DNA from 3 places in the Delftia sp. PE138 genome. Region 1 is predicted to be linked to each of the others. Evidence: predicted binding sites of a transcription regulator. Region 1 holds the regulator's gene; each other region holds the start of a gene.

Region 1 (6,689 bases):
CAGCGCGTCGGGCACGGAAGACTCCAGGGCCAGGCCGTGCATGCCTTCGGCGCCGGCCACCGGCTTGCCGGCATCGTGCAGCAGCGCCGCCAGGCCCAGGTCGCGCAGCAGCGCAGCCTCCAGGCCCAGGGCGCGGCCCAGCAGCAGGCCGAGCACGGTCACGTTGACGGCATGCACGCTCTGGTTGCTGCCCACGCCATCGGACAGGAGGTGAATCGCCACGTCCTGCGGGCCGGCCAGTTCGGCCAGGCAGCCGTCGACCAGGGCTTCGGTGGGCATGCGCGCCTGCTCGGGCGCGCTGGCAAGGGTGGTTTCGATGGCCACATAGCCACGCTCCACCTTCTGAAAGCGCGCATTGCAGTCCTCCAGCCGGCCGCGCCAGTTGGGCACGGACAGCAGCAGCGGCGCTGCCGGTGCAGGTTCCTCGGCGGGTTCGGCTGCAGCGGCCGCCACAGCGGGCAGCGGCTGCGGCGGCGGAGTGCGCACCTCGGCCGGCCAGGCGTCGCTTTTGTGCGGAACGCAGCGCACCGCCTCCAGGCCCAGGGATTTCAGGGTCTGGATCTGTGCGCTGGAGGTGATCTTGAAGCTGCTGACCGGAAAGGGATGGTTCAGCCATCCAACATCGAGCTGGACAAACATGCCCGGACGGAGGTCTCGGATATCGATGAGGACGGAATGGTTCACGCGCGGCAACGGCCCCGAGGCTGAAGGAATCGGCAAATGTAAGCCGATGATTCGGGCATTATCTCCAGTTCTGAGGGCCTTGCAGGCAATCCGCGACCCTCAGGACCAAGTCTGTCCCCCGCTGTTGTTCATCGGCACCAGAGACTGGGCTTGTAGATCAGGTCCATCCACAGCGCCCACACGGCCACGCCCACCAGCATCAGGCCGGCCAGCCGCGTGCCCCATTCGGCACGCAGGCCGTTCAGGCGCTGGCGGCCCAGCCGCCACAGCCAGGGGCCGGCCACCAGCCACAGCCCGCTGCCCACGCCAAAGGCCGCCATGGCCGATGCGCCCTGCAAGGGGCCACCGCTGAGCGCGGCGACCAGCACGGCCGAATACAGCAGTCCGCAGGGCATGAGCGCCCAGGCATAGCCCGCCGCCAGCGTGCCGCCAGGGGCGGACACCCAGGGCTGCACGCGCCGCCAGGCGGCGCGGCCCGCAGACTCCAGCCAGGCGGGCTGGCGGGCCTGCACCATCATGGCCAGGCCCCAGGCCATCACGGCGACATGGGTCAGCGTCCAGAACGGCTGCAGCGCCGTGGTCTGGCTGGTGAGCCAGGACAGGCTTTCCATGGCCAGCGCCGAGGCAGCGCCCAGGCTGGCATAGCCGGCCAGCCGCCCGCCATGGAACAGCGCCGTGCGCAGCCACAGCCGGCTTTGCAGTCCATGGACGGCGACCACCTGCCCACCACCCTGTACCGTGCCCTGCCCCGCCCCGCCCGTGACCACGCCGCAGGGCGCGGCGCACATGGCAAGGCAATGGGGCCCGCCGACGAGCCCCATGATCAAAGCGGTCCAGAGCAGCGACAACAGCATGGGGCCTAGATGATCCTCGAAAACCGCGCCCGGTTCTTGTCGGCCTGCAGATATCGGTCAAACAGCATGGCCACGCCACGCACGAAGTACCAGCCCATCGGCGTGACCTGGAAGCCCTCGTCGCTGATCTGCACCAGCCCCTTGGCCTGCAGGTCCTGAAGCGCCGCCAGCTCGGGGGCGAAGTACTCGCGAAAGCCCAGCAGCCAGGCCTGCTCCATGGGCTCGAACAACACGGCGCCCTGGCACATGATGGCCATGATGACGGCGCGCCGCACCAGATCATCGCGCGACAGTGCCAGGCCGCGCACCACGGGCAGGTGGCCGGCGTCGATGGCGTCGTAGTACTCCTCCAGCGTCTTGGCGTTCTGGCTGTAGCTGGCCCCCACCTTGCCGATGGCCGACACGCCCAGCGCAATCAGGTCGCAGTCGGGCTGGGTGCTGTAGCCCTGGAAGTTGCGATGCAGCCGGCCCTGGCGCTTGGCCACGGCCAGCGCGTCCTCGGGCAAGGCGAAGTGGTCCATGCCCACGTAGACATAGCCGCCCTCCATGAAGGCCGCGATGGAGCGCGAGAGCATGGCCAGCTTGTCGGCGCCCTGGGGCAGGTCCTCGGCCGCGATGCGCCGCTGCGGCTTGAAGCGCTCGGGCAGGTGGGCATAGGCATAGAGCGCGATGCGGTCGGGCCGCAGCGCATTGACCTGGGCCAGCGTGCGCTCGAAGGACTCGGGCGTCTGCTTGGGCAGGCCGTAGATCAGGTCCACGTTGATGGAGGCAAAGCCCAGCTGCCGTGCCGCTGCCACCAGCGCGAACACCTGCTCGGCCGGCTGCACGCGGTGCACGGCGATCTGCACCTGTTCGTCGAAGTCCTGCACGCCGAAGCTCAGGCGGTTGAAGCCCAGCTCCTTGAGCACGGCCAGGCGTTCGACGCTGACGGTGCGCGGATCGACCTCGATGGAGTATTCGCCGCCCGGCTCCAGCTTGAAATGCTCGCGCAGCAGGGCCATCAGCGTGCGCAGCTCATCGTCCGAGAAGAAGGTGGGCGTGCCGCCGCCCAGGTGCAGCTGGCTGACGGCCTGACCCTTGCCGCAATGGGCCGTGTGCAAGGCCATCTCGCGCGCCAGGTAGTCCAGGTAGACGGCAGCGCGATCGTGGTGGCGCGTCACGATCTTGTTGCAGGCGCAGTAGTAGCACAGCGACTCGCAGAACGGCACATGCACATACAGCGACAAAGGCATGGCCCGCGCTGCGGTACTCGATTTGCGGTGCTCAAGTGCCAGGATATAGTCTTCAGCACCGAAAGCCTCCACGAAACGATCGGCAGTGGGGAACGAGGTGTATCGGGGCCCCGGTACGTCGAAGCGACGCAGCAGCTCTGGGGTGACAGCGGTCATGGGTTTTTTCCTCTAATGTCGTCCACTGTGCCGCAGCCCATTGGCCGCGTCCTTGACTCATATCAAGAGTTGTTCGCGGCAGTGCTGCGACAATTTGATCCAACTCATCGCCATCCACGAGGTCACCGCCGGCGCACTGCTGCGCCGCTGATGTTTACTCCATGAACCTTCAGACCATCAAAGCATCCTGTTCCAATTGCAACCTGCGCGAGCTGTGCATGCCCATGGGCCTGGATGCCGAGCAGATGCAGCGCATCGACGACATCGTGGCCACGCGCCGCAAGGTCAAGCGCGGCGGCCTGCTGTTTCGCAACGGTGAGTCCTTCACCTCGCTGTACGCCATCCGCACGGGCTTCTTCAAGACCTGCGTGGCCACCGAGGACGGGCGCGACCAGGTCACGGGCTTTCAGATGGCCGGCGAGATCATCGGCCTGGATGGCATCGTCAACGACCACCACACCTGCGATGCGGTCGCGCTGGAAGACGCCGAGGTCTGCGTCATGCCCTTCGACAAGCTGGAGGACCTGTCGCGCGAGGTCACGGCCCTGCAAAACCATGTGCACAAGGTCATGAGCCGCGAGATCGTGCGCGAGCATGGCGTGATGCTGCTGCTGGGCAGCATGCGTGCCGAGGAGCGCCTGGCCGCCTTCGTGCTCAACCTGGTGCAGCGCCTGCACGCCCGGGGCTTTTCCAAGTCGGAACTGGTGCTGCGCATGACGCGCGAGGAAATCGGCAGCTACCTGGGCCTGAAGCTGGAGACGGTGAGCCGCACCTTCTCGAAGTTTGCCGAGGAAAACATCATCGAGGTGCGCCAGCGCCATCTGCGCATCCTGGACACGGACGCGCTCAAGCGCATCGTCAACAGCCAGCAGTGCCAGTGAGGCCGCAAGGCCCCACCCCCCGGCAATGAACAAGGCCCGCTGTCGCGGGCCTTTTTCATTGCCATTGCAGTGCACGCAGGTTCAATCGCGCCCCAGGCCCTGCATGGCCAGATTTGGGTCCGGCTCGGAGACCACGCCGTCGTTGAGATCGTGCGTGGAGCGTCCCAGCATGGTGGTCATGAGGCTGGACAGCATGGTCACGCCCCAGAAGGCGAAGAAGGCCAGCGTGTAGATTCCCTGCCGCGACCAGCCCAGGTCGCCGAGCCAGTGCAGCTCCAGCGGGTCCACGAAGGCGAATACCAGCATCTCCATCACGGCGGCGGCCAGAAAGGCCGGCCAGGCAATCCACATCCAGCGTTGGGCCAACATCAGCGATCTCCTTGAGCTGTCGAGGGGTGGCTTTCATTGTGCGCGCCGCCCGCGCACCGTGCCAAGCCCTGCGCACCCTGCACTGCCTGTAGGAAACCCTTGGCCCTCGCGCATGCTGGAGATGCCATCCACCATGCAAAAAAGGCCGCGACTGCGGCCTTGTGCACGGCATTTTCCTGCGTTCAGCGGTCCGTGGGATGGTCCTGCGCGGGCGTGGCCGCGTGGTTGCGGCCGGTGACCGCGGGCGCCAGGCTCTTGGGCACTTCACGCACGCCATCGGCACGCTCGTTGATGGTGATGCCATTGCGGTAATAGTCAGGATCGATCACGGGATCGGCGCCATTGATCGCAATGACGGCCGTGACCACGCCAGCCACCACGACGGCGGCCGGGCCGGCCACCACGAGCCAGACATGGGCGAACTTCCACCAGGGCTTGCCGGCGTCCGGATGCGAAGGGGCCGTGGCGGGCGCGGAGACTGCGGGACTGGAAGACATGGATAACCTCTTTCTTTCAAACAGCCGGCGCAGCCTGGGCGGTGCCGGCCAGACATATCACCGGGGCACCAGGAAGACGGCCTTTTCGGACGCGCGTCCCGCGCCTGAATGCACGGCATCGATATCGAAGAATACGGTGTGCGAGCCCGGCTCGGCGGAACCGTAGGGAATCTGCAGCCGCGCCGCAATGCCGCGCGTCTCGGCCGGGCCGACCTCGACCTCCTGCTCGGACGCCAGCTCCAGCCCGTCGAGGCCATGGGCGCTGATGCGGTAGCGCTGGGCCTGCTCGGTGGCATTCATGATCTGCAGGCGGTAGACATTTTCCAGCTTGCCGCCCGCGACGATGCGCGACAGCGACGCCCGGTCGCGTATCACGTCGACCTTGACCGACTGGCGCAGCGCCAGGCTCACGATCATGGCCATGCTCAGGCCGATCAGCACGGCCGAGTAGACCAGTACGCGCGGACGGAAGATGCGGCGCAGCACCTGGGCCCGCCGCCACAGGCCGGCCATGGCGTTCTGCGTGGTCAGCCGGATGAGGCCGCGCGGATACTCCATCTTGTCCATGATGGAATTGCAGGCGTCTATGCACAGACCGCAGCCTATGCATTCGTACTGCAGGCCGTTGCGGATGTCGATGCCCACGGGGCAGACCTGCACGCACATCTTGCAGTCGATGCAGTCGCCCAGGCCCTGGGCCTTGTAGTCCACCTTCTTGGTGCGCGGCGCGCGCGGCTCGCCCCGGCCCGTGTCGTAGCTGACGATCATGGTGTCGCGGTCGAACATGGCGCTCTGAAAGCGCGCATAGGGGCACATGTACTTGCAGACCTGCTCGCGCATGTAGCCGGCGTTGCCATAGGTGGCGAAGCCGTAGAACAGCACCCAGAAGACCTGCCAGCTGCCCTGCAGCGCCAGCAGCTCGCCGCCCAGCTCGCGGATGGGCACGAAGTAGCCCACGAAGGTGAAGCCGGTCCACAGGGCAATGGCAATCCACAGCAACTGCTTGAGCGACTTCTTCCAGAGCTTTTCAAAGGTCCAGCCGTTCTTGTCCAGGCGCATGCGCGCGCTGCGGTCGCCCTCGACCTTGCGCTCCACCCACATGAAGATTTCGGTGTAGACCGTCTGCGGGCAGGAAAAGCCGCACCACAGGCGACCGGCCACGGCCGTGAACAGGAACAGCGCCAGCGCCGAAATGATCAGCAGGCCCGCCAGGTAGATGAAATCCTGCGGGTACAGCACCAGCCCGAACAGGTAAAAGCGCCGCGCCCCCAGGTCGAACAGCACCATCTGGCGCTGCCCCCATTCCAGCCAGGGCAGGCCATAGAAAACCAGTTGGGTGAGAAACACCAGAGCCCATCGCCAGCGTGCGAAGACACCGCTGATGGAGCGCGGGTAGACCTTCTTCTCGGACTCGAACATCGACACCAGCTGGCCCGGGTCCGGGTCGGCAGGCGTGATCGGAATGACTTTGCGGGGAGGCTTCCCGGCATCATCCCCGTTCTCGGGCTTCATGGTGGGTTCCTTGGTTTTTTGGAATATCTGAAAACTCAAAAGGCAAAAAGGCGGCGCCGCAGCGCCGCCCCCTGTCCTTATTGACGGACTGCGCCGTCTTTGTGCGACATGCCCCAGACATAGGAGGCAAGCACCGCGATCTGCGCCTCGGTCAGCTTGTCCTTCTGGGCAGGCATCTCGTTGTGCTTGCCGTTGTTGATCATGGCCGTGATGGCGGCCTCGCCCCAGCCGTGCAGCCAGATGTCATCGGTCAGGTTGGGCGCGCCCAGGGCCTGGTTGCCCTTGCCGTCCATGCCATGGCAGGCGGCGCAGGCCGTGAACTTGGACTTGCCCAGCGAAGCCTTGAGCGAGTCGTGCGGGCTGCCCGACAGGCTCAGCACATAGTGCGAGAGGTTGCGCACATCGTCGGGCGTGCCGACGGCAGCGGCCATGGGCGGCATGATGCCGATGCGGCCCGCCGTGATGGTTTCCCTGATCTTGTCGGGCGTGCCGCCATGCAGCCAG
Region 2 (6,689 bases), on a different contig from region 1:
CGCGAACAGGTAGCCCGTCATCAGCAGCGGATAGCGCCAGCCATTGGTCTCGCGCCGCACGGCCGCCAGCGTGGAAATGCACTGGGGCGCGAACACGAACCAGGCCAGCAGCGACAGCGCCGTGGCCAGGGACCAGGTATGGGCGATCAGCGGCCCCAGCTGCTCGGCCATGGCCTCGTCGCTGGCAGCGGACAGTGCATAGACCGTGCCCATGGCACTGACGGCCACTTCGCGCGCGGCCATGCCGGGCACCAGGGCGATGGCGATCTGCCAGTTGAAGCCGATCGGCGCCAGCACCACCTCCAGCCAGCCGCCGATGCGGCCTGCAAAGCTGTAGCGGATGGCCGCTTCGGTGACGCCATCGGGCGGCGCCGGGTAGCTGGCCAGGAACCACAGCACGATGCTCACGGTCAGGATGAAGCCGCCGACGCGGCGCAGGAAGATCATGGCGCGCTCGTACAGGCCCAGGGCCAGGCTGCGCGGGCTGGGCCAGCGGTAGGAGGGCAGCTCCATCAGCAGCGGCGTGGGGCCGGCGCTGCGGCCCACCAGCTTGGCCACGCCGGCCACGGCCATGGCGCTGGCGATGCCGGCCACGTACAGCGCGAACAGCACCAGGCCCTGCAGGTTGAAGATGCCGCCCACCGTGCGCTCGGGAATGAAGGCGCTGATCAGCAGCGCATAGACCGGCAGGCGCGCCGAGCAGGTCATCAGCGGCGCGATCATGATGGTCACCAGGCGGTCGCGCCAGCTGGTGATGGAGCGCGTGGCCATGATGCCGGGCACGGCGCAGGCGAAGCTGGACAGCAGCGGAATGAAGGAGCGGCCCGACAGGCCGACCTTGCCCATGATGCGGTCCAGCAAAAAGGCGGCACGCGGCAGGTAGCCCGAATCCTCGAGTGCAAGGATGAACAGGAACAGGATCAGGATCTGCGGCAGGAAGACCAGCACGGCGCCCGTGCCGGCGATCACGCCATCGGCCAGCAGGCTGCGCAGCGCGCCTTCGGGCATGTGCTCGTTGACCAGAGCCGAGACGGCCGAAACGCCGCCCTCGATGCCATCCATCAGCGGCTGCGCCCAGCTGAACACGGCCTGGAACATCAGGAACAGCGTGGCCGCCAGCAGCAGCATGCCCCACAGCGGGTGCAGCACCACGGCGTCGATGCGGTCGTCGCGCCGGGTATCCGCCACGGGCTCCTTGACGCAGTCGGCCATGATGCGGGCCACCTGCTGGTGCAGGGCCAGCACCTGCTCGCGCGCATCGCCCGGGCGGGCCGGGGCCTGCAGCTGCGGCGCCGCCAGGGCGCGGGCTTCGGGGCCGTCCAGCCATTGCAGCAGTTCGCGCGCGCCGTCCTGGCGCACGCCCACCGTGGACAGCACGGGCATGCCCAGGGCGCGTGACAGCGCCTCGCGGTCGATATCGATGCCCTGGCGCCTGGCCATGTCGCTCATGTTGAGCACCAGCAGCATGGGCAGGCCCAGGCGCTGGGCCTCCAGCACCAGGCGCAGGTTCAGGCGCAGATGGGTGGCGTCGGTGACGCAGACCAGCAGTTCGGGCGGCGCCTCGCGCGCATGGCGGCCCGAGACGATGTCGCGCGTGATGCGTTCGTCCTCGCTGTGGGCGTGCAGGCTGTAGGTGCCCGGCAGGTCCAGCACGCGCACGCGCCGGCCGCTGGCCGTGCTCAGCCAGCCTTCCTTGCGCTCAACGGTCACGCCCGCGTAGTTGGCCACCTTCTGGCGTGCGCCGGTCAGCAGGTTGAACAGCGCCGTCTTGCCGCAGTTGGGGTTGCCCAGCAAGGCCAGGCGCAGTGCGGAATCACCGCTGCCGCCGCCGCCCTGGGCAGGCTGCAGCGGCTGGATGAGTTTGGGAGAGGACGACGCGCTCATGCCACCGCCTCCGGCGCCACGCGCACCAGGGCCGCCTCATGGCGGCGCAAAGCGAACGTGGTCTGGCCCACGCGCACGGCCAGCGGGTCGTCGCCCGGAAAGCCCGCGGCCAGGATGCGCACGGGCTCGCCGGGCAGAAAGCCGATCTCCATGAGCCGCAGCAGCAGTTCCTGCTCGCTGGCATCGCGTGCGGCATGGAGCTCGACCACGCGCGCCGATACCTGGCGGGGCAGGGCATCAAGGGTGATGGCCGTGGTGGCAGCAACGGCGGCAACGGCAGCAGAGGAGGACATGGGAGGCGCGGACAGCGTGGACGGAGCCGCAGCGTCCGTCGCGGGGTTCATCGAATGCATGGCGTGTTGTATCAATTGATTTTTATTCTCATTTTGATTTTGATCGAACCCGGGCGGCGGGACCGCGCATGGTATCGGAGTGCGGGACAGGGTTTTGCGTTCCCGGCTTTGCCCCCTGGCGGGCCCAGGCGGGCGGCGCGCGGCACAATGGCGGCCGACGCCGACACGGCCTTTGCGCACTCCCCTCCCCACGCCATGACCCATCCCTGCCTGAGCTGCGGCGCCTGCTGCGCATCGTTTCGCGTGGACTTTTCCGTGCACGAGTCGCAGGCGCAGGGCGGCCGCGTGCCAGCCGGGCTGGCCGAGGAAGTCACCGACCACACCTGCCGCATGCGCGGAACCGACTGGGCGCGTCCCCGCTGCGCGGCCCTGGTCGGCAAGGTGGGCGAGAAGGCCCATTGCGGCATCTATGAATGGCGCCCCTCGCCCTGCCGCGAGTTCGCCGCCGGCAGCGATGCCTGCAACCGCGTGCGCGTGCGCCATGGCATGCAGGCGCTGGACAGCGGCCTGCTCTAGCAGCCTGCCAGGCGCCACCAGCCGTCATTCCACCGGCAGCCCCGCCAGCTGTCCCTTGAATTCCTGCAGCGAGAAATGCGTGTGCACCTGGCGCACGCCGGGCAGCCGGTGCAGGCGGCTGAGCAGCAGATCGGAATAGGCGTCGAGATCGCGCGCCACGACGACCAGCAGGAAGTCCTCCGGCCCCGAGATGCCATGGAACATCACGACCTCGGGAATGGCGCAGACCGCTTCCTGGAAATGGCGCGAGGACTCCTCGTTCTGGTGGTCTATACCCACCATCACGAAGGCCAGCACGCCAAAACCTATGGCGCGCCGGCTCAGCGCGGCGTGGTAGCCGGTGATCACGCCCTCGTCCTCCAGCCGCTTGATGCGCCGCCATGACGGTGACTGCGACAAATGCACACGCTGCGCCAGCTCACCCGAGGTCAGCCGCGCGTTGTCCTGCAGGGCGCGGATCAGCAGCCGGTCCGTTCTGTCGATGTCGATTGGCATAAACCACCTATGAATTCATGTTTCACAGAATAACTTATCCAAGATCAAGTCGATTTAGGGATAACTACTAAACGCCCCGCGAAGGCCGTCCATAGCATCCGCCTCCGAAGCCCCCCACAGCAACGGAGACAACAACCCATGCCAGCCTTCGAAGACATCGTCCAGCGCGAAGCCGGACTCAAACAGCAGCTGTCCGCCGGACAGATGACCATGATCGCCATCGGCGGTGCCGTCGGCACCGGCCTGTTCCTGGGCAGCGGCTTTGCCATCGGCTTTGCCGGGCCCAGCGTGCTGATCAGCTATGCCATCGGCGCAGTGATCTCGCTGCTGCTCATGGGCTGCCTGGCCGAGATGACGGTGGCCCACCCGACCTCGGGCTCGTTCGGCGCCTATGCCGAGCACTACATCAGCCCGATGGCCGGCTTCATGGTCCGCTATGCCTACTGGGCCTGCGTGGTGCTGGCCGTGGGCACCGAGGTGACGGCCGTGGGCCTGTACATGGGCTACTGGTTCCCCGAGGTGCCGCGCTGGGCCTGGGTGGTGATCTTCTCGGGCGCGCTCATCGGCGTGAACATGATGAGCGTCAAGGCCTTCGGCGCCGTGGAGTACAGCTTCTCCATGATCAAGATCATCGCCATCGCGGCCTTTATCGTGGTCGGCGCCTGGGTGGTGTTCGGCGCCCGTCCGGACGGCGTGGGCTTTGCCAACTACGTCAACAACGGCGGCTTCTTCCCCAACGGCCTGTGGGGAACCTGGGTGGGCGTGATCATCGCCATCTTCAGCTACCTGAGCATCGAGATGATCGCGGTGGCCGCCGGCGAGGCCAAGGACCCGCAGCGCGCCGTCACCAGCGCCTTCCGCTCCACCATGGTGCGCCTGGTGGTGTTCTACCTGGCCACGATCGCGCTGATGCTGGCCATCGTGCCGTGGTCGGCCGCCGGCAAGGAGGGCAGCCCCTTCGTCAAGGTGATGGAGATCATCGGCCTGCCCGGCGCGGCCAGCGTGGTCAATTTCGTGGTGCTGGTGGCTGCCCTGTCGGCCATGAACAGCCAGCTGTACATCACCACCCGCATGATGTTCAGCCTCTCGCGCGCCGGCCATGCGCCCGCCGTGCTGGGCCGCGTGAACTCGCGCGGCGTGCCGCTGCCGGCGCTGCTGCTGTCCTGCCTGGGCATTGCCGTGGCCACGCTGTTCAACATCATCAATCCCGAGCAGTCCTTCATGCTGATGATGGCCGTGGCCATGTTCGGCGCCATGTTCACGTGGTTCATGATTTTCGTGACCCACCTGTTCTTCCGCATCCACTGGGTGCGCCAGGGCAACCGGCCGCTGGCCTTTCGCATGTGGGGCTTTCCGGTGCTGACGCTGCTGGGCGCGGCGCTGATGCTGGCCGCCCTGGTGTCCACGCTGTTCACCGACGTATTCCGCCTGACCGTGCTCACGGGCCTGCCCTTTTTGCTGCTGCTGGCCGCCGTCTACGCCATCTGGTATCGCCGGCCGGCCGGCCAGCCCTCCCCTCAGACCCCAACCCCAACCCAGACCCCAACATCCACCCAAGCCCAGGTTCCCGCCCGGTGACATCCGGCCTCCCGTTTCTCTCTCTGCCTTAGACACATGACGACTCTTGCCCCCCTCGATACCGCCCGCGCCTCGATGTTCAGCCACGTCCCTCCCTACCCCGGTGATCCCATCCTGTCGCTGATGGAAGCCTTTCAGCAGGACCCGCGCACCGACAAGGTCAGCCTGAGCATCGGCCTGTATTTCGACGAGGCCGGCCGCCTGCCCGTGCTGGACTGCGTGCGCCAGGCCGGCGATGCCCTGGCCCGCGAGCAAAGCCCCAGCGGCTACCTGCCCATCGAAGGCATTGCTCCCTACCGCCAGCTGGTGCAGGACCTGGTGTTCGGCGCCGGTCATGAGGCCGTGCGCAGTCAGCGCATCGCCACCGTGCAGACCCTGGGCGGCTCGGGCGCGCTCAAGCTGGGCGCGGACTTCATCCAGCACTATTTCCCCGGCGCCGAGGTCTGGCTCAGCGATCCCACCTGGGACAACCACCTGGCCATCTTCCAGGGCGCGGGACTGCGCACCCACAGCTATCCCTACTACGACGCGGCCACGGGCAGCCTGCGCTTCGACGCCATGCTGCAGACGCTGCGCGAACTGCCCTCGGGCAGCGTGGTGCTGCTGCATGCCAGCTGCCACAACCCCACGGGCGTGGACCTGTCGCGCGAGCAGTGGCAGCAACTGATCCCGGTGATCGTGGAGCGCGGCCTGATCCCCTTTGTGGACATGGCCTACCAGGGCTTTGGCGATGGGCTCGATGAAGACGCCTGGTCCGTGCGCGCCCTGGCCGACGCGGGCGCCCAGGCCTTCGTGGCCAATTCGTTTTCCAAGAACTTCTCGCTGTATGGCGAACGCGTGGGCGGCCTCAGCGTGGTCTGCAACGACACGTCCACGGCCGGCAATGTGCTGGGCCAGCTCAAGGCCACGGTGCGCAGCAACTATTCCTCGCCACCCACCCGTGGCGCGCGCCTGGTGCAGCAGGTGCTGGCGTCGCCCGAACTGAGCGCCCAATGGGCGCAGGAGCTGGCGCAGATGCGCGGCCGCATCAAGGACATGCGCGCCCAGCTGCACGGCGCGCTGCATGAACGCTTTGGCGAGCGGCGCGACTTCGGCTTCCTGCTGACCCAGCGCGGCATGTTCAGCTACACAGGCATCACCGAGCCCCAGGTCCACCGCCTGCGCGACGAGCACGGCGTGTACCTGATCCGCTCGGGCCGCATGTGCATGTCGGGCCTGTCCGGCGCCAACGTGCAGTACGTGGCCGACGCCATTGCCACGGTGCTGGAGTCGCCGCAATGAGCGGCTGCCCCGTCCATGGCGGCCTGACCGAGCGCATCGTCGCCGAGGAAAGGGCGCAGCTGGATTTCAGCCAGTCCATGAGCTATGGCGACTACCTGCAGCTGGACGCCATCCTGGGCGCACAGCAACTGCTGTCGCCCACGCATGACGAGTTGCTGTTCATCATCCAGCACCAGACCAGCGAGCTGTGGATGAAGCTGATGCTGCACGAGCTGGGCGCGGCCACGGCCGCTGTGGCGGACGACCGCCATGCCGACGCCTTCAAGATGCTGGCCCGCGTGAGCCGCATCATGGAGCAGCTGGTCGGCGCCTGGTCCGTGCTGGCCACCATGACGCCTACCGAGTACACGGCCATGCGCCCGTATCTCGCCAGCTCCAGCGGGTTCCAGAGCTACCAGTACCGCTGCATCGAGTTCGCGCTGGGCAACAAGAATGCCGCCATGCTCCAGCCCCATGCCCACCGCCCGGACCTGCTGGCGCGGGTGGAGGCCGCATGGCGAGCGCCCTCGCTCTATGACGAGGCCTTGCGCCTGCTGGCGCGCCAGGGGCTGGCCATTCCGGCCGGGCACCTGGAACGCGACT
Region 3 (6,689 bases), on a different contig from region 1:
AGGCGCTGGAGAACATTGCGGCCGCTGCCGCAGGCGTGCAGCAGCTCACGCAGAACCTGGACCGCACGCTGTCCACCCAGGTGCCGCAGCTCGCCGCCGACGCCCACAACACCCTGCAGTCGCTGGAGAAGGCCAGCAACGGAGCCGCCGCCGTGGCGTCCGAGCTGCAGCAGACCGTGCGCCGCGTGAACGCGCAGGACGGGCCGCTGGAGCAGATCGCCCAGAGCACGCGCGCACTGACCCGCATGGCCGATTCGCTGGGCCGCAGCACGGTGCCGCACGCCAACCGAGCGGCCGATGATGTCTCGCGCGCCGCGCGCCAGATGGGCACGGCCGCCAGCCGCTTCAGCGACAACCCGCAGGCCGTGATCTACGGGCCGGGCCAGGCCCGTCCTGGGCCGGGCGAGCCCGGCTTCGTCGCCCCGTCTGCAGCCACCCAGCCCTGACCGAGGAACCCGCATGTCCCCATCTCGCAAGACCGCCGTGGCCAGCGCTGGACTGGCCGCCGCCCTGATCCTGCTGGCCGGCTGCTCGGCCCTGCCGCAGCCCCCCGCCCAGCCCGCGCGCTATGACTTCGGCCTGGCGCCGCTGTCCACCCCCGCGCAGTCCGCCACATCCGCCGCCCCGCAGGCGCGTACGCCACTGGCGCTGGCCGATGTGGAGGCCCCCGCCCTGTCCGACGGCAGCACGGCCATGTTCTACCGCCTGGCCTATGCCAACGGCCAGGAACTGCGCCCCTACCAGCTGGCGCGCTGGAGCCAGCCTCCTGCACTGCTGCTGCAGCAGCGCCTGCGCAGCCAGCTGGGCCTGCAGCGCCCCGTGCTGGCCAGCAGCGAAAGCGTGGCCCAGCCGCGCCTGCAAGGCGCCGTGCCCACGCTGCTGCGCGTGGACATCGAAGAGTTCAGCCAGGTCTTTGACGCGCCCGGCTCCAGTGCCGGCGTGGTGCGCCTGCGCGCCACCCTGGTCGAGCAAAGCGGTGCCGTGGACCGCCTGCTCGGACAGAAGGTGTTCGAGGTGCGCAGTCCTGCAGCTTCGGGCGATGCGGCGGGCGGCGCCCAGGCCCTGGCCAAGGCCACGGATGCGGCCATTGCGCAGATCGATGCGTGGCTGGGGCAGCAGGGGCACTGAGCTGCTGCTGGATTTCCAGCCCATCCATTCTCTTGAGAACGGCTGGTGGGTGCATTGCATCCGCTGGCCGTTTTTTGTTTTCGGCAACTGGCTCTGCAAGCAAGTGGACTTTTTCTGCCCCTGCCGGATGGTTGCTTTTCGAGGCCGGGTCTCGGCCCGGCAGCCGACTGCCCTTTTCTTGATTCGCCAAGAAAGGTCAGATCACGAAGCAAGCCTGTCCTTCGGCAGGCTTGCAACCCCGCAACCGCCACGGCGCAGGCGCGGACATACGGGGAAAAGGCCGGGTACTCAGGGCAGGGGCGGGCCGCGCCTGACCCAGCGCTTCCCGCGCGTCCGTCAGGGGCTGTAGTCCCGATCCCACCGTCTCGGCTGCCCCTGGGACGACCGTCAACACTAGGTCCAGACTACGGCGCGCGGCGCGCAGGTTTTTTACAGTGAAACCGTCGCTGATGCAGATCGCGGCTTTGAAAAAACAAGGCCTGATTGCACGGCACGACTTCAACATCACTGAAAGGAACAAGCCATGAATGAAGACCGCATCAAGGGCAACTGGAAGCAATTCACCGGCAAGATCCGTGAGCAATGGGGCAAGCTCACCGATGACGATCTGGACGTGATCGCCGGCAAGCGCGAGCAATTCCTGGGCAAGCTGCAGGAGCGCCAGGGCCTGGCCCGCGACGCTGCCGAAAAGCAGCTGACCGACTGGCAAAAGCGCAACCCCGACTTCCGCTTCGAAGACTGACGAGGGTGGACTGCGGATGGGCTGGTCGCCCTGGCCGGCGCCCCCATCCGCTCCTCGACAGCCGGCATGCCCCCAGGGCATGCACCCAAGGCCCGCCGCCGCAGGCACCAAGGGCCACCTCAGTACAAATACAAGGAGTTCCATCATGCAAACACCGCAACGCTTTCGCCACATGCTGTCCGCCGTCGCCCTGGGCCTGATGGCCTCCGGCGCCATGGCCATGACCAATGCCGAGCACACGGCCGCCAAGAACCAGATCGAGGCCGACTACAAGGCTGCCAAGGAACAGTGCAAGCCGCTCAAGGACAACGCCAAGGACGTCTGCGAGAAGCAGGCCAAGGGCCAGGAAAACGTCGCCAAGGCTGAACTGGAATCGCGCCGCAATCCTTCGCCCAAGAACAGCGAAAAGGCACTCAAGGCCAAGGCTGATGCGGACTACGACATCGCCAAGGAAAAGTGCGATGACCTCAAGGGCGACGCCAAGGATGTCTGCGTGAAGGATGCCAAGGCTGCTCATGTGCGTGCCGTCGAAGCCGCCAAGGTGAACAAGGCCCAGGCCGAACCTGCCGCCAACTCTGCCGCCAAGGCCGCCAACGTGGCCGAGACCCGCAAGGACGCTGCCGAGGAAACCCGCGAAGCCGACTACAAGGCTGCCAAGGCCCGTTGCGACACCATGAGCGGTGACGCCAAGGATGCCTGCGTGGCGGATGCCAAGCGTAAATATGGACAGTAAGCTCCCCCTGAGCGGCTGACGCCGCTTCCCCCTCTCTACCCGCTTCGCGGGGGAGGGGGACGACCCCCTCGCCGCGAGGCGGCTCTTGCTTGGCGTCCCTGATGTTGGGGCGCGCCAGTTTTATCCGCCTTGACCAAGCCCCGCTCGCGGGGCTTTGCTGTTTTCGGGTTGGCTGATGTGGGTCAAACGGGTTGGGCGGTGCTGTTCCTAAGCTGCAGTCTTTCACGATGAAGGCAGGAGAAGCGTATGGCCGTGCTGGAATGGAGCGGAGCGCTGGCATTGGAGTTGCCGGCCATGGACGAGGTGCACCAGGAGTTCGTGCTGCTGCTGGCCGAGGTGGAGGCGGCCGATGATGCGCAGCTGTGCGTGCGCTGGGATGAGCTGATCGCGCATACGCAGGTGCATTTCGACCAGGAAGACCGCTGGATGCAGTCCACGCGGTTCACCAGCACCAACTGCCACAGCCTGCAGCACAAGGTGGTGCTGCAGGTGATGCGCGAGGGGGCGGCCAAGGCGGCAGCGGGGGATCTGGCCGTGATCCGCAGCATGGCGGGCGAGCTGGCGGCCTGGTTCGTGCACCATGCGCAGACCATGGATGCGGCGCTGGCCCTGCATCTGCGCAGCGCGGGCTTCGATCCCGCCACGGGCTCGCTGGCCCACCCCGAGGCCTTGCCCGAGCAGCCCATCACGGGCTGCGGCGGTGCCTGCGACGGCAGCGCCGACCGCGCGCGGGCCGTGCCGGCCTGATCCGGCGGGCCTTCAATCGGCCAGCCAGCCCGCTCAGGGCACGATCGCGGGCGAGGCCAGGATGGGGAAGATCTTCACCAGCCCGCCCGCCATCACCTCTACGGCCAGGGCCGCGAGGATCAGGCCCATGAGCCGCGTCATCACGTTGATGCCGGTCTTGCCCAGCACGCGCGCAATCGGGTCGGCCAGCGAAAAGCAGACCATCACCACCAGCGCCACCACCACGCCATAGCCCACCAGCGCCAGGTGCTGCCAGATGGTGCGTGCCTGGTCGGCATAGATCACCACGGTGGACATGGAGGCCGGCCCTGTCAGCAGCGGAATCGTCAGCGGCACCACGGCAATGCTGTTGCCCATGGCGGCCTTTTCCGCGCCTGCCGCCAGCGTGGGCGCGTTGGGCCGTTCCTCGGCCGGGCGGGCGTTGAGCATGTTCATCGCGCTGATCAGCAGCAGCAGGCCTCCGCCCACCTGGAAGCTCTGCAGCGAGATGTTGAAGAAGTCCAGCACCTGCAGCCCGATGATGGCGCAGGCCGCGATCACGCAGAACGAGGCCAGCGCCGCCGTGCGAATGGTCTGCTGGCGCTGCTGGGCGCTGAATCCCTCGGTGTAGTGGATGAAGAAGGGGACGATGGCCAGCGGGTTGATGATGGCCACCAAAGTGATCAGCGGTTTGAGGTCCATGGTTGCCTTGGAGCTAGAGGTTGCCGCCCGAGATATCGACCAGGCTGCCCGTGGTGTAGTGCGAGCCGTCGGACATCAGCCAGAGGATGGCGTCGGCCACCTCCTCGGCCCTGCCGCCGCGCTGCATGGGCACGTTGGGCGCCACGCGCTCGACGCGGTCGGGCTGTCCGCCGCTGGCGTGGATGTCGGTCTCTATCAAGCCGGGCCGCACGGCGTTCACGCGTATGCCCTGGGCGGCGACTTCCTTGGCCAGGCCCAGCGTCATCACGTCCAACGCGCCCTTGGCGGCCGCATAGTCCACGTACTGGCCCGGTGCGCCCAGCCGCGAAGCGATGCTGGAGACGTTCACGATGGCGCCTCCCCTTCCGCCATGGCGGGTGCTCATGCGCCGCACGGCCTCGCGCGCGCAGATGAAGCTGCCGATGGTATTGACGCGGAACATGCGCTCCAGCCGCTGCACGCTCATCTCGGCCACGGTCTGCGCGCGGTCCACCACACCGGCGTTGTTGACCAGGGCATCCAGCCGGCCGAACTGCGCATCCACCGCACCGAACAGGGCCAGCACCTCGGCTTCGTCGCCCACATCGGCCTGCACGGCCAGCGCGCGGGTGCCGGCCAGTTGCACGTCGGCCACCACGGCCTCGGCCGCATCGCGCTGGTGCTGGTAGCTGATCACCACGTCCCAGCCCCGGTGCGCTGCCATGCGTGCCGTTGCGGCGCCTATGCCGCGGCTGCCGCCGGTGATGAGCACGACTTTTCGTTCCATCGAATGTCTCCTGTGAAAGAATTGCCGCACGGGCCGGCCCGCCGCCATTACAGCATTGCGGGGCGCGTCCGCCCACCGGGAAATCACAACAGGTTCTCAGACAGAAAGGAACGCGGACATGGGCAGTTTTGTGCAGTTGACTTCATTGGATGGCACGTCTTCGCCGGCCTGGGTGGCCCGCCCCGACGTGCCCGCGCGCGGTGCCATCGTCGTGCTGCAGGAGATCTTCGGCGTCAACGCCCATATCCGCGCCGTGACCGACCGGCTTGCGGCGCGGGGCTATGTGGCCGTGGCGCCGTCACTGTTCACGCGTGTGGAGCCGGGTGTGGACCTGGGCTACGGCGACGCCGACCGTGCCAAGGGCATGGCGCTGAAATCCGCCGCCGAGGCGCTGCCCCAGCCCGGCGTGCTGCCCGAGATCGAGGCCGCCATCGCCCATGCCGCCACGCTGGTGCCCGGCGGCAAGGTGGGCATCGTGGGGTTTTGCTGGGGCGGCCTGTGGGCCTGGCGCGCGGCCTGCAACCTGCCCAGCCTGTCGGCTGCAGCCTGCTACTACGGCGGCGGCATGACCACGCCGCTGGAGATGGGCCGCGAGCCGCTGTGCCCCGTCATCGCCCACTTCGGCCGGCGCGATGCGCACATTCCCGTGGACGCCGTGCAGGCCTTCGCCCAGGCGCAAAAGCATGTGCAGGTGCACCTGTACGACGCAGACCACGGCTTCAACTGCGACCAGCGCAGCGCCTACGACGAGGCCAGCGCCCTGCAGGCGCGCGATCGCACGCTGGCCTTCTTCGACCAGCACCTGGCCTGATCAACCCCCGGGGTCCGGATCACATGCCGGCCCCGGCGTCGCCTTGCGCGCCTGCACGGTCTGCAGCGTGCCCCGCAGCGCGCGCTGCTGTGCGGTCAGGAAGCTCATCAGTCCGCCCAGGTCGCTCAGTTGTTGGTCTGGGCCGGCCATGCAGCACAGGTCGATCACCAGGCCCATCTGGTGCATGCAGTCCTTGAGGCGATAGACCTCGTATTCGGAAATGGGGTAGTACAGGCTGGTCTCTTCCCTCGGCACTTGCGGGGAAGAGAAGAAAGGCGGGGAGGCGTGTGCTCCGCTGAGTGCATCGAGGTCAGACATGGCGGCTCCTTTGGCATGAACTGGCACCCCCTTGCGGAGGTCCCGCACAGCCCCGCCAAAAACGGAACCGTGCCCGGCGCAGCACCGGGAAGATGAAAAGCCGCTGCCTCATCAAAAGGCGTGCGGCTGCTGCGCCTACGTTGTTCCGGGCCGCCAAGCCCGTATCCCCCGAGGGGATCGCGAAATGGTACTTCAAATGCGCGCCCTGCCGCGCTCTGAAGCCAGCTTCAGCCCTGGGGTTGCTGCGCGTGCAGCCCCATGTGGTACAGCCCCCAGGGCGCCTGCGCAAAACGTTCCTTGAGCGGCTTGCCTGCCAGATCGGCAATGCGGTCGGCGTCATACATGGCCCATTGCGGGCCCAGGCCGCCCAGGCCCAGGCGCCGGCCGTCCATGTGCGTGGCCAGCAGCATGCGCCATTGCAAGGCCTGCGCCAGCGGCAGCTGGGCGCGGTAGCCGTCGATGGCCTGCAGGGTGATCCACTGGCCCTTGGCCGCTGCGGCGGCGCTGTCCACGCCGGCCGCCTGCAGCACGGTGGCCAGCAGCGGGCCGCGCAGCCGGTGGGGCTGGCCGTCGTATTCGATATGGGGCGTGATCTCCACCGTGGGCAGGCGCTCCAGCGCACCGGCCCCTGTGGTCCAGGCCGAGTCGAAGGCCAGGCCATGGTTTTTCAGCAGCAGGTCGGCCACCGGGTCCAGCGGCCCCCGGTTGCCGCGCACGCCGGGGCCGCTGATGGTGAGCACGGCGGCTTCGGTGCTTTTCCCGG

Evidence for each region. Region 1 encodes FNR, which switches genes on or off when oxygen is low (the NO sensors DNR and NnrR bind a similar motif). Its sites were predicted from a motif close to TTGATNNNNATCAA; they were not measured.
Region 2: the regulator FNR is predicted to act here: its motif matches at 2,271-2,284, upstream of HFGMBDPB_RS21055 (FeoA family protein).
Region 3: the regulator FNR is predicted to act here: its motif matches at 2,776-2,789, upstream of HFGMBDPB_RS27755 (hemerythrin domain-containing protein).

What each region holds. Positions count from the first base shown of each region.
Region 1 is NZ_JABEPN010000005.1:365,658-372,346, forward strand. It holds gene HFGMBDPB_RS19140 (cyclic di-GMP phosphodiesterase) at 1-639, opposite strand, end outside; gene HFGMBDPB_RS19145 (sulfite exporter TauE/SafE family protein) at 813-1,538, opposite strand; gene hemN (oxygen-independent coproporphyrinogen III oxidase) at 1,544-2,926, opposite strand; gene fnr (fumarate/nitrate reduction transcriptional regulator Fnr) at 3,088-3,807, shown strand; gene HFGMBDPB_RS19160 (hypothetical protein) at 3,889-4,176, opposite strand; gene HFGMBDPB_RS19165 (FixH family protein) at 4,359-4,673, opposite strand; gene ccoG (cytochrome c oxidase accessory protein CcoG) at 4,731-6,185, opposite strand; gene ccoP (cytochrome-c oxidase, cbb3-type subunit III) at 6,263-6,689, opposite strand, start outside.
Region 2 is NZ_JABEPN010000006.1:256,579-263,267, forward strand. It holds gene feoB (ferrous iron transporter B) at 1-1,884, opposite strand, end outside; gene HFGMBDPB_RS21055 (FeoA family protein) at 1,881-2,237, opposite strand; gene HFGMBDPB_RS21060 (YkgJ family cysteine cluster protein) at 2,433-2,753, shown strand; gene HFGMBDPB_RS21065 (Lrp/AsnC family transcriptional regulator) at 2,778-3,248, opposite strand; gene HFGMBDPB_RS21070 (amino acid permease) at 3,387-4,826, shown strand; gene HFGMBDPB_RS21075 (amino acid aminotransferase) at 4,902-6,107, shown strand; gene kynA (tryptophan 2,3-dioxygenase) at 6,104-6,689, shown strand, end outside.
Region 3 is NZ_JABEPN010000013.1:15,902-22,590, reverse strand. It holds gene HFGMBDPB_RS27775 (MlaD family protein) at 1-446, shown strand, start outside; gene HFGMBDPB_RS27770 (ABC-type transport auxiliary lipoprotein family protein) at 460-1,128, shown strand; gene HFGMBDPB_RS27765 (CsbD family protein) at 1,652-1,870, shown strand; gene HFGMBDPB_RS27760 (hypothetical protein) at 2,016-2,603, shown strand; gene HFGMBDPB_RS27755 (hemerythrin domain-containing protein) at 2,850-3,350, shown strand; gene HFGMBDPB_RS27750 (MarC family protein) at 3,384-4,031, opposite strand; gene HFGMBDPB_RS27745 (SDR family oxidoreductase) at 4,045-4,797, opposite strand; gene HFGMBDPB_RS27740 (dienelactone hydrolase family protein) at 4,916-5,608, shown strand; gene HFGMBDPB_RS27735 (hypothetical protein) at 5,609-5,926, opposite strand; gene HFGMBDPB_RS27730 (molybdopterin-dependent oxidoreductase) at 6,154-6,689, opposite strand, start outside.